2 regions of the Arthrobacter sp. Dra40 genome follow, and region 1 is predicted to be linked to the other one. Evidence: riboswitches for the same ligand, from Rfam matches in the RefSeq annotation. Region 1 holds a riboswitch; the other holds the start of a gene.
What was found. A riboswitch is a leader RNA that binds a small molecule or an ion and turns the genes downstream of it on or off. The one in region 1 is predicted to bind S-adenosylmethionine.

Region 1 (6,888 bases):
TCGCCGGGCAGGCGGCCCGGGCGGACGGGCGGATCACCGTGCTGGCGGGCGACTTCGGCTCCGTCGGTGCCGCGCGCGCGGCCGGAGTCTCCGCCGCGCTGGAAGCCGATGGCCGCAACACCGCGGCCGAGGAGACGTGGCTTGCCTGCACCGACGCGGACACCTTGGTGCCGGAAGACTGGCTGACGGCCTTTGCACGGCTGGCCAACGCCGGAGCCGATGCGGTGGCGGGGACGGTGGAACCCGAGACCGCCAGCCTGGCACCCGGGCTTTTGCGCGCCTGGCGGGAAAACTACACCGGGCAGGAACCGAGTACCAAGGTGCACGGCGCCAACCTCGGCGTCCGGGCGTCCATGTATCTGGCTGCCGGCGGCTTTCCTGCGCTCGCAGAACATGAGGACGTCCGGCTGGTCGAAGCCATCCGTTCGCTCGGCGGCGTGGTGTTGCCAGCGGCGCACCTGCAGGTCACCACCTCGGGCCGGCTGCGGGGCCGGACTCCTGGCGGGTTCGCCGGCTATCTTGCCAACCTCGAAGCGGCCGGCAGCTGACGCGCTCCCGCGAGAAACAGACGCGGAAGCGTGCCAGGCCACCCCTTAGCGCCGACGTGTCCGGGCTAAGCCCGGCACTCCAATGCCTCGCTGACCGGTCCTAGGTTGAAAAGGCGTCGGTCCACGATCGTCTCGATCGTCAGCACACTAAACCGCGCGTACCAGGTGATGTCGCCGCACGGCAGGGCCAAGGCCTCGGCGACGTCCGGCGTGTCGTGGTGCCAGTAGCGCCGCTCCTGGACTTCGTCGTCCAGACGGACTGTTCCTTCCGCCTCCAGATGAACGGCCACCGGAACTCCAACATCGTCGTGGAGTGCCTTCCGGGCCTGGATCCAATGGACGTTGTGTCCCGGGCCGAACCACGAGCACGGTTCCGTCCTGATCGGGGGCTCATCGTTGGCTCGGTTTGGGTAGTTGGCCATGCCAGTTCCTTTCAACGGTCCGCCACCGCGGACGCTCTTGCCTGTTCCAGTCGGAGACGGGCCGCTTCTTCATCCGAACCACCCGTGAGGTTGGGGTTGGTGTGCGGCCATGTCGGAGCATGTGCCCTCCTTGACGGAGGGCGGGGGCGCATCTCGTGAAGCTGCCTTCAGCCTAGTGGCCGCCTCTGACAAAATGGTGCGGCATGGCCAGCCCGGCCAGCGGCGGCGGCCGGCAGCTGAAGCGGCGCGCTTAGGACCCCCGGCCGGATTGCAGGACCTCCAGGTAGTGCGGGTTCTGCATGATCCCCAGCACGTTGCCGAACGGATCGACCACCGAGGCCGTGATGAAGCCGGGCCCCCGCTCGGTGACCGGCTCCAGTTCCTTGGCGCCCTTCTCCAGCAGCCGACGCCGGACGGCCTCCACGTCGTCCACGTGCCAGTAGAGGATGGCGCCGCCCGGATCTATCCCGTGTCCCCCCGGAGCATGCCTCGTGTCGATCAGGCCGAGCTCATGCTGGTAGTCGCCGATCCGGAACTCGGCATAGCCAGGCTGCTGGAAATACGGCTCTGTGTCCAGCAGGTCCGAGTACCACTCCACGGCGGCCGGCAGATCCGAGGTCCAGTAGCTGACCGTGCTCATTCCCCGCAGCATGGGTTCCCTCCCGGTCGATAGCCAGCGCCGCCCTAGGTCGCGGTTCGCCGTGATGGTGGGACGCTACCGCAGATCGCCCCTGCTGTCTGCCCCTCCCGGTGACGCCACGGACAGTCCTGCCTCTTCTGCGGCGGCGGTCAATTCACGGTCGTAGGCCACGAAGGTGTCGGTGTGGAGACGGAGCGCCGTGGCCAGATGGATCGCGTCCGCGGACCTGAGGCGTCCGGGCAGCGCGGCGGCGAACACCAGATCGTCGCGGGACAGATCAACCAGGTTGATGGCGGCAAGCACGGCATTGATGGTTCGGGCCGGGACGGCGGCGCCGACTCGCCGTCGGGCGGCATGATGCAGTTCGGTATAGAGGAGCATCGACGCCGTCAGTATCTCGCCATCCGCGCTGAAGCGGGTGAGCGTGCGTGCCAGCTTGGCAGATTCGTCCTCATCGATGACCAGCCAGGGGCTCTTCCGAAACGTGCCGGCGGCTTTCCAACCTCAGCTCTAAGTCATTCATGACCACGGCGGCCAGGTCTTCCAGCGTGAGGGTGTCCTCGGCGCTGAAGCCGCGCGGCTCGAAGTCCAGAACGCACAGCGTGCCCAGGTTGTAGCCGTCCCGGGTCTTCAACGGAACGCCCGCGTAGAACTTCAGTCCGAAGTCGCTGGCCACCAGTGAGTTGGACAGCGCTCGGGGATCAGCGGGCGCGTTGTTGATGATCCAGGGGCCGTTCTGCAGGATGGCCGAAGCGCAGAGCCCTGGTTCCCGGTCGATCTGCTCAATGTCCAGGCCGTGATGCGACTTGAACCAGATCCGATCGTGGTCCACCACGCTGACAATCGCGATGGGTGTGGAGAACAGCCTGGCGGCCAGCGCCGTGATCCGGTCGAAGGTGCCGTCCGGCGGGGTGTCTAGGATGTCGTAGCGGTGGACCGCTTCCATCCGCTGTGGCTCATCGGCCGGAATGATGGAAACATCCTTGTACCGGCCGCGCCGCGATTGCGCCAGATCGGACAGCATCAACGCCACCTCACGGCCGCTAGGCCGTGCCTCTGGCTCGCGCGCGGTCATGGCGGTCAGCAGCCGCTCCCACTCCGGCCCTAGCGTGGCCGGGATCACTGGATCGCGCAAGAGCCGCGCGACGGCAGACTCCAGCGGCGGCCCGGAGAACGCGGGCTGACCGGTCAGGCATTCCAGTAGCACCAGACCTAGCGAATAGATGTCGCTGGCCGGCCCGATGGGTTCGCCCTTAGCCTGCTCCGGACTCAGGTAGCCGGCAGTGCCATAAATGCCAGGGACATGGGCATCATCAGAGATCACGAGGGCGACGCCGAAGTCGGCGAGCTTGGCTCGCAGGCGCGACCCGCCGTCGTCGTAGTTGAACAGCATGATGTTCCCGGGCTTTACGTCCCGGTGGACCACGGAGTTGTTGTGGATGTAGGCCAGGCCCTCTGCCAGATCATGGCCAATCTGCGCCACATGCCGCGGCGGCATGGCGCCCTCCGCCAAGCGGGCCTTCAAGTCTGCGCCTGCGATCATTTCCATGACCAGGTAAATCTGCGGATGTCCGGCTTCGATCCGGTCGATGCCCGCGTCCAGAAGGGTCACCAGGTTGCCGTGGTTCAGCCGGGCCAGGAGCCTGATCTCGGCGTCGTCGTGGCGGAACTCTTCCTCGTTCATCGTGGGGCGTTGAATGACCTTGACAGCGACCTCGCGCCCTAGGACTTGATCTTCCGCCCGATACACCTTGGCGTTCGCTCCAGTGCCGATGAGGTTCATCAGTCGGTATCGTCCATCAAGGAGCATGCCGGATCGATCCAGATGAGGCGCCAACGTCTCCTGCTTTCTGGCCGCCACCTGGCGGCACCCCGACTGTCACTTTGACAGTACCCTTACTAATTCTATGGGGGTGGGATCCCGGTACCGACCAAAAAGGAGTCGGAATGCCGAATCGTTATATCAGTCGCCTGCGGCGACAACGGGCCGCTCTGCGTAGCGGCGTGATTCCCGCTTGGCCCGGGTGGTGAAGAAGACCCCAATAATCACGACCAGCGCGCCGAGGATCTGCATCACGCTGATCGGCTCGTCCAACAAGAGGTACGCGCCCAACATGGTGAAGACCGGGACGAAATTCAGGAACACCGACGCCTGCGAAGCACCGAGGACCGCGACGGCTCGGTTGTAGAGCAGCAGGGCAATCACCGACGGGAAGACGCCCAGGTACAGCAGGCCGGACCACTGACCGAGGGCGATCTCCGGGACGCCCACCATCATCCATTCGCCGATCACCAGCGGCAACAGGCACAGCACGGACAATCCGGTCATGACCAACACCGCGCCGTGGGCGGGGAACAGGTGCAGGTACTTCTTCACTGCTAGCGAGTAGACAGCCCAGGAGATGGCACCGGCAGTCATGATCGCGTCACCGATGTTCCACGAAATCTCCGCCAAGCGCAGCAGCTGGCCGTTGGTCACCACCCACAGCGCTCCGCAGAGCGAGAGCAGAATGCCGAGCCACTGCACGGGGCGGAGCCGTTCGCGCAGCAGCCAAAAGCTCAGCAGCACCGTGACGGCGGGAATGGACGCTTCCAGCACCGACACGTTGGTGGCCGAGGTGAACTGCAGCGCCGAGTAGATCAGCGTGTTGAACCCCGCGATGCCGGTGACCGTCATCAGAAGGAGCGGCTTCCAGTGCCGGACAAACAGCTGCCGGGAACGCCAGGCGCTGCGGTATCCGAGGGGAAGCAGCACCAGGAATGCGACGGCAATCCGGCCGAACGCGATGGTCAGCGGCGGCAGGTCACTGAGCGCCTTGCCGGTCAGGATATTGCCGGCATAGAAAACCACCACCAACATCAGCAGGAGATAGGCGCGCATACTGCTCCTCCTGCTTTGCCGTGGCGGGTATCGGACAAACACTAGCGGCAAAGGCGGCGGCGGGCATCCGGGGCAAGCGTTTGATCCGAGCTTCGGTGCGGGCTGCGGCGCGACGGTGGCACGTCGCCCGCCCGAGTTGGGTTAAATTAACTTCAGAAGAATGGAGAAAGGGCAGCGCCATGCCGGGCGAGAATCACAATGCTACTGAATTGACCGTGGAGGAGTTCCTCCATGACGCGGCAGTCGACAGCACGGAGCTTGAGGTTTTCCTCAATGCTCTGACGCGTTTGGCTGTACACAACCTTTCGCACCCGGACGAGGAGCTGCTGTGCGGCATCACGCTGCTGCGGCAGAAGAAGGCCGGCACCGTGGCCAGCAGCAGCGACCGTGCGCAGAAGCTGGACGAGATCCAGTACGACTACGCTGACGGTCCCTGCCTCAAGGCGGCCCGGGAACAGGTGCTGGTTCATGTGGCCGACCTGAATGACGATGCCCGCTGGCCCGACTACCGGACAACCGTCCTGGCGGAGGGCGTCCGGTCCATCCTTGGAGTGCCGATCCCCATCGACTCGGGCAACGCCGCGGGCCTCAATCTCTATTCGGATGAAAACGGCAGGTTCGACGAGGCGGCCATCGAGTCCGCCCAGCAGTATGCGCGGCAGGCGTCACGGGCGCTGTCCCTTGCAGTCCGTCTGGCCCGCCACCGTGATGCCGAAGCGGATCTGGAGGCCGCGCTGGAGTCCAGGACCACCGTGGCGCTAGCCATCGGCATCATCATGGGCCAGAACCGGTGCAGCCGGGACGAAGCCTTCGAGCTGCTCAAATCCGCCTCGAGCAGCCGAAACGTCAAGCTCCGCGACCTGGCGGCGGGCCTGGTGGCCTCCGCCGATCCGTCCTCCCCGGGCGCACACTTCGAGCGGTAACCGGCCCGCAACTGGGGTACGCGTTGACTTTGGGGGACGTTGCTGTAGCGTGAAAAGTGGCTAAAGCAGTTGGCCATTGAATAGTCGTATGGAAAGAACGTTCATGAATTACCAACTGCACGTTTCAGTCAGTCCACACTCCCCGCACTGCTTCGCGCTGCACCTCGGTCAACGTCAATCGGAGGTGGCGGCATGAGCGCCCTGCTGGAGTCCTCGGAGCTAACCACGTTCCCCTCCGACCTGTCTGCTTTGTCATGTGATGAGCTCCTGATGCTCAGCAGCCGGTGCTTCCGGCAGCTTGACCGCAAGCATCCTGTGCGCGATGCCATCGTCCAGTACTACGCCATCGCCCAAGAGCTCGAAACGCGTGAAACCGCCGCCTAACGCGTAGCGGGTGGGGGTTCCCGTTCCGCCCGCCCGCTAAGAGCTTGCTTCAGTACAAGAAGATCGGCAGCCAGTCGCGGTTGTGCGCGTGTACCAGCGCGAGGAAAAGGACGAAGTCAAAGATCAAGTGCACCGACACCACATAGGTGAACGACTTGGTCAGCTTGAAGGTGTATCCCTGCAGCAGGGCGAAGGGGAAGGTTAGCAGCGGCCCCCAGGCCTGGTACCCGATTTCCCAAAGGAACGACGAGAAGACAACGGCCTGCAGGACGTTAGCGAGCCAGTCGGGAAAGTGCCGACGAAGCAGCGTGAACGCTGTGCAGATGAAGAACAATTCGTCCCAGATGCCCACAGCGTTCACGCCGAGAAAGAGCCGCCAGAAAATAGCGGGGTCGGAGGCATCCGGCCAGTTTTGGTAGACCCCCGTGCTGACTAAGTAGACCGGCAGGATGAAGTAGCCGAGCGCCACAACGCCGATGAGGTACAGCTTGGCTGTCAGCGGCCATTTTCGGCCGGTGTTGACCGGAAATTTGATGATGTTCTCGCGGTAGACGTACTTCGACACCAGCCAAGGCACCAGCACGGCCAAGGTGAGCGCGCCACCCATCAGGGCCATGTGTGGGATGCTCAGATCGGCGTTCAGGGGAACCAAGCTAACGATGACTATTCCCGCCGCGATCAGCGCCAGGTCGCGCAATAACTGAGAGTCGACGAGGGCGGCCGTGACCATACTCAAAGCGAGCATGGTGTAGCCCACCGGGTCATTCCCGGTACCAAAGAGCAATATTCCGGACGCCGAGAGCAGCACCGCTGGCACCAATTTCCAACTGAATGCAGTGCGGGGCGGTTCAATCGATATCGTTGTCACGCAATAAGCATGTCAGCGCAATCGTCGGGCGCGAAACGGCGCGCAACTCGGCGGGTTTCTACACGGTGATGTTAATGGTGGCCGGTCTTGGTAGTACCGAACATGAGTGTGCGGCGGCTGACGTCGTAGTAGACGGTCTCCGAGGTGGAAAGGAGGTCCTGCAGATTGTCGGCGTCGTCGGCGTCCAGCGTCAGCACTTCTTCCCATGCGCCCTGGTCGAGG
Region 2 (6,888 bases), on a different contig from region 1:
TCTCCGGCACCAAGAACTACGTCGCCAATTACCTGCGGATCCTGGCCTCTTACGGTTTCACTACCGTGGGTGTGGACTATTCACTGGCCCACACGCGCCGGTACCCGGCACCGGTGCGCCAGAGCGCCGCCGCGCTGCGCTATCTGGAGCACAACGCCGGGCGGCTGCACATCGATACCGAGCGGATTGTACTGGCCGGTGACTCGGCAGGCGCGCAGATCGCGGCGCAGTTGGCGTTGGTCGTCACGGACCCGGACTATGCCAGGAAGCTGGGGATCGCCTCGCCCACCGCGCCGGACCGGCTGCGCGCCGTGCTGCTGCATTGCGGCGCCTACGATCTGTCGCTGGCCGGCGCGGGCCAAACCGGGAACCAGAACTACCTGCGCACCGTGCTGTGGTCCTACACCGGTGCCAAGGACTACCTGGAACGGCCGTATTTTGCCCTGGCTTCGGTTGCCCGGCACGTGAGCGCCAACTTCCCGCCGGCTTTCGTCTCCGCGGGCAACGCCGACCCGCTGCTGCCGCACTCGCTGGGCCTCGTTGAAGCCCTGACGTTGAAGGGCGCCACGGTGGAGGCCTTCTTTCCCGAGACGGATGCCGGACTCGGGCACCAGTTCCAGTTCAACCTGGATCTGGAAGCAGCCTGGCAGGGGCTGGAGCGCAGCGTGGAGTTCCTCCGCCGCTACACCCGCTAGGCGAGCTCTTCGGCGTCCGTATCTGCAGCGTGGGTCAGTCTCGCCGGGCCGGCTCGCCCGCGTCACCAATGGTTTCAGAGAGCGGGATCTCCTGGACGAAGCAGGCCAACACCAGTGCCGCGAGCACAATGGGCACCGCGAAGAGGAAGATGGGCGGCAGCGCCTGGGCAAAGGCATTCGCAATGAACTCCCGGGCGGGACCGGGAAGCGAGGCGAGCAGCGCGGGGTTGAGCGAACTGAAATGCTGGCCGCCGCCGGAACCGAGCGCTGCCAGCAACTGGGGCGGCGCCGTCGTAAACTGTTCCGTCAATCGGCTGATAAAGATGGCGCCGAAGAGCGAGATGCCGAAAGTGGCGCCGATTTGGCGGAAGTAGTTGGTGGTCGAGGTGGCCGTGCCCATATCCCGGCGCCTGACGCTGTTTTGCACGATGAGGACCAGGTTCTGCATGATGCAGCCCAGCCCCAGGCCCATAACCAGCATTCCTGTAGCGGTGAAGGCGTAGGGGGTCGTATCGGAGATCCTCGAGAGGAGGATCAGCCCGGCCGCGATCAGCACGGTGCCGAGGATCGGGAAGATCTTGTACCGGCCGGTCCGGGACACCAGTTGGCCCGTGGCGGTAGTAGCGCCGACCATGCCTGCTGTCATTGGAATCATCATCAAACCGGACTCGGTGGCAGTGGCGCCGTTGACCATCTGCAGGAAGGTAGGCAAATAGGCGATCGCGGAGAACATCGCCATGCCCACCGCCACGCCCATCAGAGTCGGCAGGGTAAAGTCCCGGTTGCGGAAGAGCCGCAGCGGCAGCACCGGTTCCTGCGCCCGGCGCTCGGCCAGCGCGAACAGAACCGCCGCGACGACGGCGATGGCTCCGAGGGCGATGATCACCGGGCTGTCCCAGGCGTAAGTGGTCCCGCCCCAGCTGGTGAAGAGGATGACCGCGGCACTCGCGATCGCCAGCAGCAAGGTTCCCAGGTAGTCCAGTTTTGGCCGGGGACCGGTGGGTTTGTGCAAGTGCAGGGTGGAGATGATGACCACCAGTGCGACGGCCCCCAGCGGCAGGTTGATGTAGAAAACCCAGCGCCAGCTCCAGTAATCGGTGATGAATCCGCCCAGCAGTGGTCCGCTGACCGAGGCGAGTCCGAAGGCGGCGCCAATCAAGCCCATGTACTTGCCGCGTTCGCGCGGGGAGACCAGGTCGCCGATAATGGCCTGCGCACCGATCATCAGCCCGCCGCCTCCAATGCCCTGCACGGCCCGGAACGCGATCAGCTGCGTCATATCCTGGGCCACGCCCGAGAGCACGGAGCCGCCCAGGAACACAGCGATCGCGAAGACGAAGATGCTCTTGCGCCCGAAGAGGTCCCCGAGCTTGCCGTAGATCGGCAGGCCGATGGTCGCGGCCAGGATGTAGGCGGTGATCACCCACGAGATATGTTCCAGCCCGTTCAAGTCTCCGACAATCGTGGGCAGCGCCGTGGCCACGATGGTTTGGTCCAGGGCCGCGAGCAGGACGGCGAGCATCAGACCCAGGAACACCACGATGATCCGGGTAGGAGCTGTTCCCTGCGGTTCCTGGCTTCGAGCCGGGGGACCAGGGGCAACGTCCAAACCCGGGACTGGACGCGGATCTTGGTCGGGGCTGGGGGGAAAGGCCATGGCGTAACTTCCACGGCGGGTGGCGCAGGCGGCCGGGACGAGGTTGCCTGGGGACGCTACCCGCTCCGCGTCAGTACCGTACTGCCGTCGGCAAGGCAGCACAAGGGCTTCGGGCAGAGACCGGTGCCGGCTGAACGTCGTACGCTGGGACCCTGCCCAGAGAGGGGACACATCAATGGACGACGCCGGATCGCGCCTCATTTTCGGCTGCATGGGTTTGGGCGGTGGCTGGGGGAGCGGACCGCTGGAAGCGGCTGACGTTGCCGCAGCGCATGCCGCCGTGGACGCGGCCCTGGAAACCGGAATCAAAACTTTTGACCACGCCGATATTTACGCCCGCGGCAAGGCCGAGGCTGCCTTCGGGCGGGTACTAACCGAACGTCCGGAGCTGCGGGAGTTAGTCTACCTGCAGAGCAAATGCGGCATCGTGTTGCCCTCTCCCGGTATGGCAGGACATTACGACTCGTCCCGCCGCGCGATCCTGGCCCGCACCGAGGAGACCCTGCGCCGGCTGCATGTCGACCACCTGGACACACTGCTGATTCACCGCCCGGACCCGCTGGCCCCGGTCGAAGAGATAGCCAGGGCCTTCAACGAACTCCGGATGGCCGGAAAGGTTGGCCGTCTTGGTGTCTCCAATATGTCAGGCGAACAAATGCGCTGGCTGCAGTCGGCGCTGGACGAGCCGCTGGCCGTGAACCAACTGGAGATGAGTTTGTACCGGCGGGACTGGCTGGAGTCCGGCGTGCTGGTGAACCATCCGGACGGAACGGGCATCAGCTTCCCGCACGGCACACTGGAATACTGCGCAGCCAACGGAGTGCAGCTTCAGGCCTGGGGGTCCCTGGCCCAGGGCCGCTACAGCGGGCGTGCCGGCCTGACCGAGACGGTGCGCGGTCAAGGGAGCTCCGCGGCCGGGAGCCCGCAGGATACCGCCGGGGAGGATGGGGCTGCCGGCACCGGTACTACCGCCGCGGCGGACGCTTCAGCCGCAGCCCTGGTCGCCGAACTTGCCAAGGACAAGGGCTGCACTTTGGAAGCCGTGGTGCTGGGCTGGCTGCTGCGCCATCCGGCGGGCATCCGCCCTGTCGTGGGTACCAGCAGCCCTGACCGGATCAGGGCCTGCGCCGAGGCAGAGGCAGTCGGGGAGGCGATGACGCGCCAGGAATGGTACGCCCTGTGGGTGGCGGCACGCGGGCGTCCCCTGCCCTGAGCCTTCCGCTTCTCCCGCGCCCAGACCTGGTCTCTAGACGAGGACGGGCTGCTTCAGCCGCCGGAAGACGGAGTCGTGGAAAACCAGCGGCTCATGAGTACCGTCATGGGTGGACAAGCCGTGCACCTCCAGCAGCACGACGTGGTGATCACCGGCCGGAACTTCTTGGTGCACTGAGCAGTCCAGCCACAGCGCCGCGTCGTTCAGAAAGAGGGCTCCCGGGTCGGTGCTGTGCAGGCTGAGGCCGGCGAAACGGTCGCCGTTCTTCGAGGCGATCTGGCGGCAGACGCCGTCGTGCTCCGTGCCCAGCACCGAGACGCCGATTCGTTCTGCCCCGCGGAGCAAAGGCCAGGTGCGGGACGTATTCTGCACGGCAAACATGACCAGCGGCGGCTCGAGCGAAACCCCGACCGTGAAGGAAGAAGCGACGATGCCTTGGGGCGCGCCGTCGACGATCGCGCACAGTGCGGCGATGCCCGACGGGAAGCGGCCGAAGGCGGAGCGGAGGGTATTGGGTGTCAGGTCATAATGGAGCGACATGGCCGTCCTTGAAGCTAGGGCGCATCCGCTGCTGCGGGGAGTACGCGTACTTGCTCGCCGACAAACCCGGCGGGCCGAATCATCACCTGGAGCACCCCGCTACGGTAGAGGGTTGCCGGCCAACCAGCCAGGGCTGTGCAGTTGGCGCTCTTGATTCGCTTCCACGCTAAGAGCCGGACGGGGGCCGCGTCAAACCCCGGTAACAGTTCGTCAAGATGTCATGATCCGTCGACGCCGGCACGGACCGTACGCCGGCGGAACGGGTGCGCCGGGTAGACGCCCAGCAGTCGGATTTCCGTGGTGAAGAAGTCCAGTTCCTCGAAGGCGTGGACCATTGCCTGATCTTCGGGGTGGCCTTCCACATCCACCATGAACACGGTGGCAGCGAACTCGCCGCCCACCATGTAGCTCTCCAGCCGGGTCATGTTGATCCCGTTGGTGGCGAACCCACCGAGAGCTTTGTACAGGGCCGACGGCACGTTCCGCACCCGGAAAACAAAGCTGGTCACGGCCGGACCGGGCAGCTCCTCCCGGGTCGGTACGGGCCGGCGGTCGGCCAGCACCACAAACCGGGTGGTGTTCGTGGGATCGTCCTCGACTTCTTCCGCGAAGACCTCCAGGCCATAGAGCTCGGCAGCCATCGGCGGCGCCAGGGAGACCTTGGTCGGGTCGTTCCACTCCGCCACCTCGCGCGCCGAACCGGCGGTGTCGCCGGCGATCACCGGCGTCAAGCCAAGCCGACGGATGAGGTTACGGCACTGGCCCAGCGCGTGAATGTGGCTATGCACCTCGCGGGCCTGCTCCACAGTCGCTCCGGGTACGCCCAGGAGGCTGAAGCGGATCGGCAGGAAAAACTCCTCCACGATCTGCAGGGTGGACTTGGGCAACAGCGCGTGGATGTCCGCTACCCGGCCGGCGATTGAATTATCGATGGGAATCATGGCCAGTTCGGCCGTGCCGCTTGTGACGGCGGCGAAGGCGTCCTCAAAGCTGGCGCACGGCACGGCCTCCCAGCCGGGGCGCACCTCAAGGCACGCCATGTGGGAGTTCGAACCGGGTTCACCTTGGTACGCAATAGCTGGAGCCATGGGCGAAATTATCCCACCGGGGCCGCCCGGCGCTTCATTCCGGGGCTTGGCCTGGCGTCACAAAAGCGCGGCAGCCGGTGCAGGGAGCCGGCTGCCGGACTTTTAGGCCAGCTGGGATTCCTGCGTGATGCCGTAGGGCACGTCCTCGCTCAGTTCCACGGTGAACTGCCCGGGGCCGGTGCGGGTAACGAGGATGCCGCACTCGCCGTCGATGGCCGCGATTTTTTGCAGCTCTTCTACCGCGGCATTGAGGAGGTCGTCGGCCTCGGAAGCCGTGTGTGCCGTCAAGGACTTGGAGGCCCAGGACGCGGGAGCCAAGGAAGTGGCCATGGTTCTGCCTTTCGTGACCGGAAACTGCCGCAGAGGAGAAAGCGCGGGAACGCAGCGTCAAGTCGGAACGATCGTGCCATGCGGAACGGTGCATGGAACTTTACATTCTGCCATCCCAATGGACATCAGATGAATTTTAAGGCGGCGTGGCGTTCCGCACGCAGGGAGGACCGGGCCGTCCCGCGGCCTTGTGGCGGGCAGCCGGGCCGCGGCCATGCCGAACAAGAAGAGGGTGGACGTAACGGGGCAGGTCGGGAGCCCGATAGTGGGAAGCATGAACTACCGCTATATTCCGCCAGCTGCTGCCCTGACCATGTGGGGCACCGTCCTCTTCGTTGCGGGAGGGGTGATGAGTGCCTGGATGTCAGCGTCGGCAGTCCGGGAGTCGTTCCTGGATGCCACCAGCATGTTTTACAGCTCGGACGCAGATGTGTATTCGGGTCTTGCGGTGCTGTTCGCCCTGATCTCGATCGCAGGCTTCGCGCTGTTGGCAGGAGGCGTTTCCCGCGCCACGAAGCGCGCTGACCAGCGGTACGACGCGTGGTTCCGCACACTGCAACCCGGCCAACTCCAGCCGGCAGGAGCCCACGTGTCCGCGCCAGGCCCGGCCGAGGCCACCCCGGCCTTGTCCGCGCCAGGCCCGGCCGTGGCCGCCCCCAGCCCTAACCGGAAACAGCCAGCGGCGGTCATTCCGCCCCTGCCGCCCCGGGGTCCGTCGCTGCCTTAGGCGCTTTTTCCACAGCCTAAAAGGGGTTCAGCAGCCGGTGGACGAACTGCCGGGTCCGCTCTTCCTGCGGTTCGCGCAGCACCTGTTCGGGGTGCCCTCGTTCCACCACCACGCCGCCGTCCATGAACACCACTTCGCTGGCCACTTCACGGGCGAAGGCCAGTTCGTGGGTGACAAGGGCCATGGTCCAGCCTTCGTCGGCCAGCTCCTTGATCACATGCAGCACATCACCGACCAGTTCCGGGTCCAGCGCCGAGGTGGGCTCGTCGAACAACAGCAGCGAGGGCTTGAGCGCCAGCGCCCGGACGATGCCGACCCGCTGCTGCTGCCCGCCGGAGAGCTGATGCGGATACTGGTCTTCCTTGCCGGAGAGGCCGACGCGGTCCAGCAACGACCTGGCCTCGCGCACAGCTTCGGCTTTGGGCCGCTTCTGCACCTGGACCGGACCCTCAATGATGTTTTGCAGCACGGTCATGTGCGGAAAGAGGTTGTAGTGCTGGAACACCATGGCGCTGCGGTCACGCAGCGCGGCGATCTGTTTCCGGTTCACCGGCGAACCGAAGTCCACGGCTGGGCCGCCCGAAAAGGCAACTCGTCCGCCGTCGGGCGTTTCCAAGCCGTTGAGGCAACGTAGCACG

Region 2: it holds a riboswitch for S-adenosylmethionine, as region 1 does, so the genes downstream of both, AC5RWT_RS13345 (flavin reductase family protein) here and AC5RWT_RS00675 (hypothetical protein) in region 1, are expected to answer to the same signal.

Annotation. Positions count from the first base shown of each region.
Region 1 covers NZ_JBNHHB010000001.1:130,159-137,046, forward strand. The annotation lists gene AC5RWT_RS00670 (glycosyltransferase family 2 protein) at 1-548, shown strand, start outside; gene AC5RWT_RS00675 (hypothetical protein) at 614-970, opposite strand; SAM riboswitch class IV at 999-1,131, opposite strand; gene AC5RWT_RS00680 (VOC family protein) at 1,221-1,610, opposite strand; gene AC5RWT_RS00685 (PIN domain-containing protein) at 1,686-2,075, opposite strand; gene AC5RWT_RS00690 (GAF domain-containing serine/threonine-protein kinase) at 2,062-3,393, opposite strand; gene AC5RWT_RS00695 (DMT family transporter) at 3,574-4,491, opposite strand; gene AC5RWT_RS00700 (GAF and ANTAR domain-containing protein) at 4,671-5,414, shown strand; gene AC5RWT_RS00705 (hypothetical protein) at 5,607-5,798, shown strand; gene AC5RWT_RS00710 (CPBP family intramembrane glutamic endopeptidase) at 5,848-6,666, opposite strand; gene AC5RWT_RS00715 (hypothetical protein) at 6,738-6,888, opposite strand, start outside.
Region 2 covers NZ_JBNHHB010000025.1:49,305-56,192, reverse strand. The annotation lists gene AC5RWT_RS13360 (alpha/beta hydrolase) at 1-695, shown strand, start outside; gene AC5RWT_RS13355 (MDR family MFS transporter) at 730-2,304, opposite strand; gene AC5RWT_RS13350 (aldo/keto reductase) at 2,528-3,565, shown strand; gene AC5RWT_RS13345 (flavin reductase family protein) at 3,599-4,105, opposite strand; SAM riboswitch class IV at 4,147-4,261, opposite strand; gene AC5RWT_RS13340 (prephenate dehydratase) at 4,324-5,193, opposite strand; gene AC5RWT_RS13335 (hypothetical protein) at 5,296-5,523, opposite strand; gene AC5RWT_RS13330 (hypothetical protein) at 5,798-6,250, shown strand; gene AC5RWT_RS13325 (amino acid ABC transporter ATP-binding protein) at 6,267-6,888, opposite strand, start outside.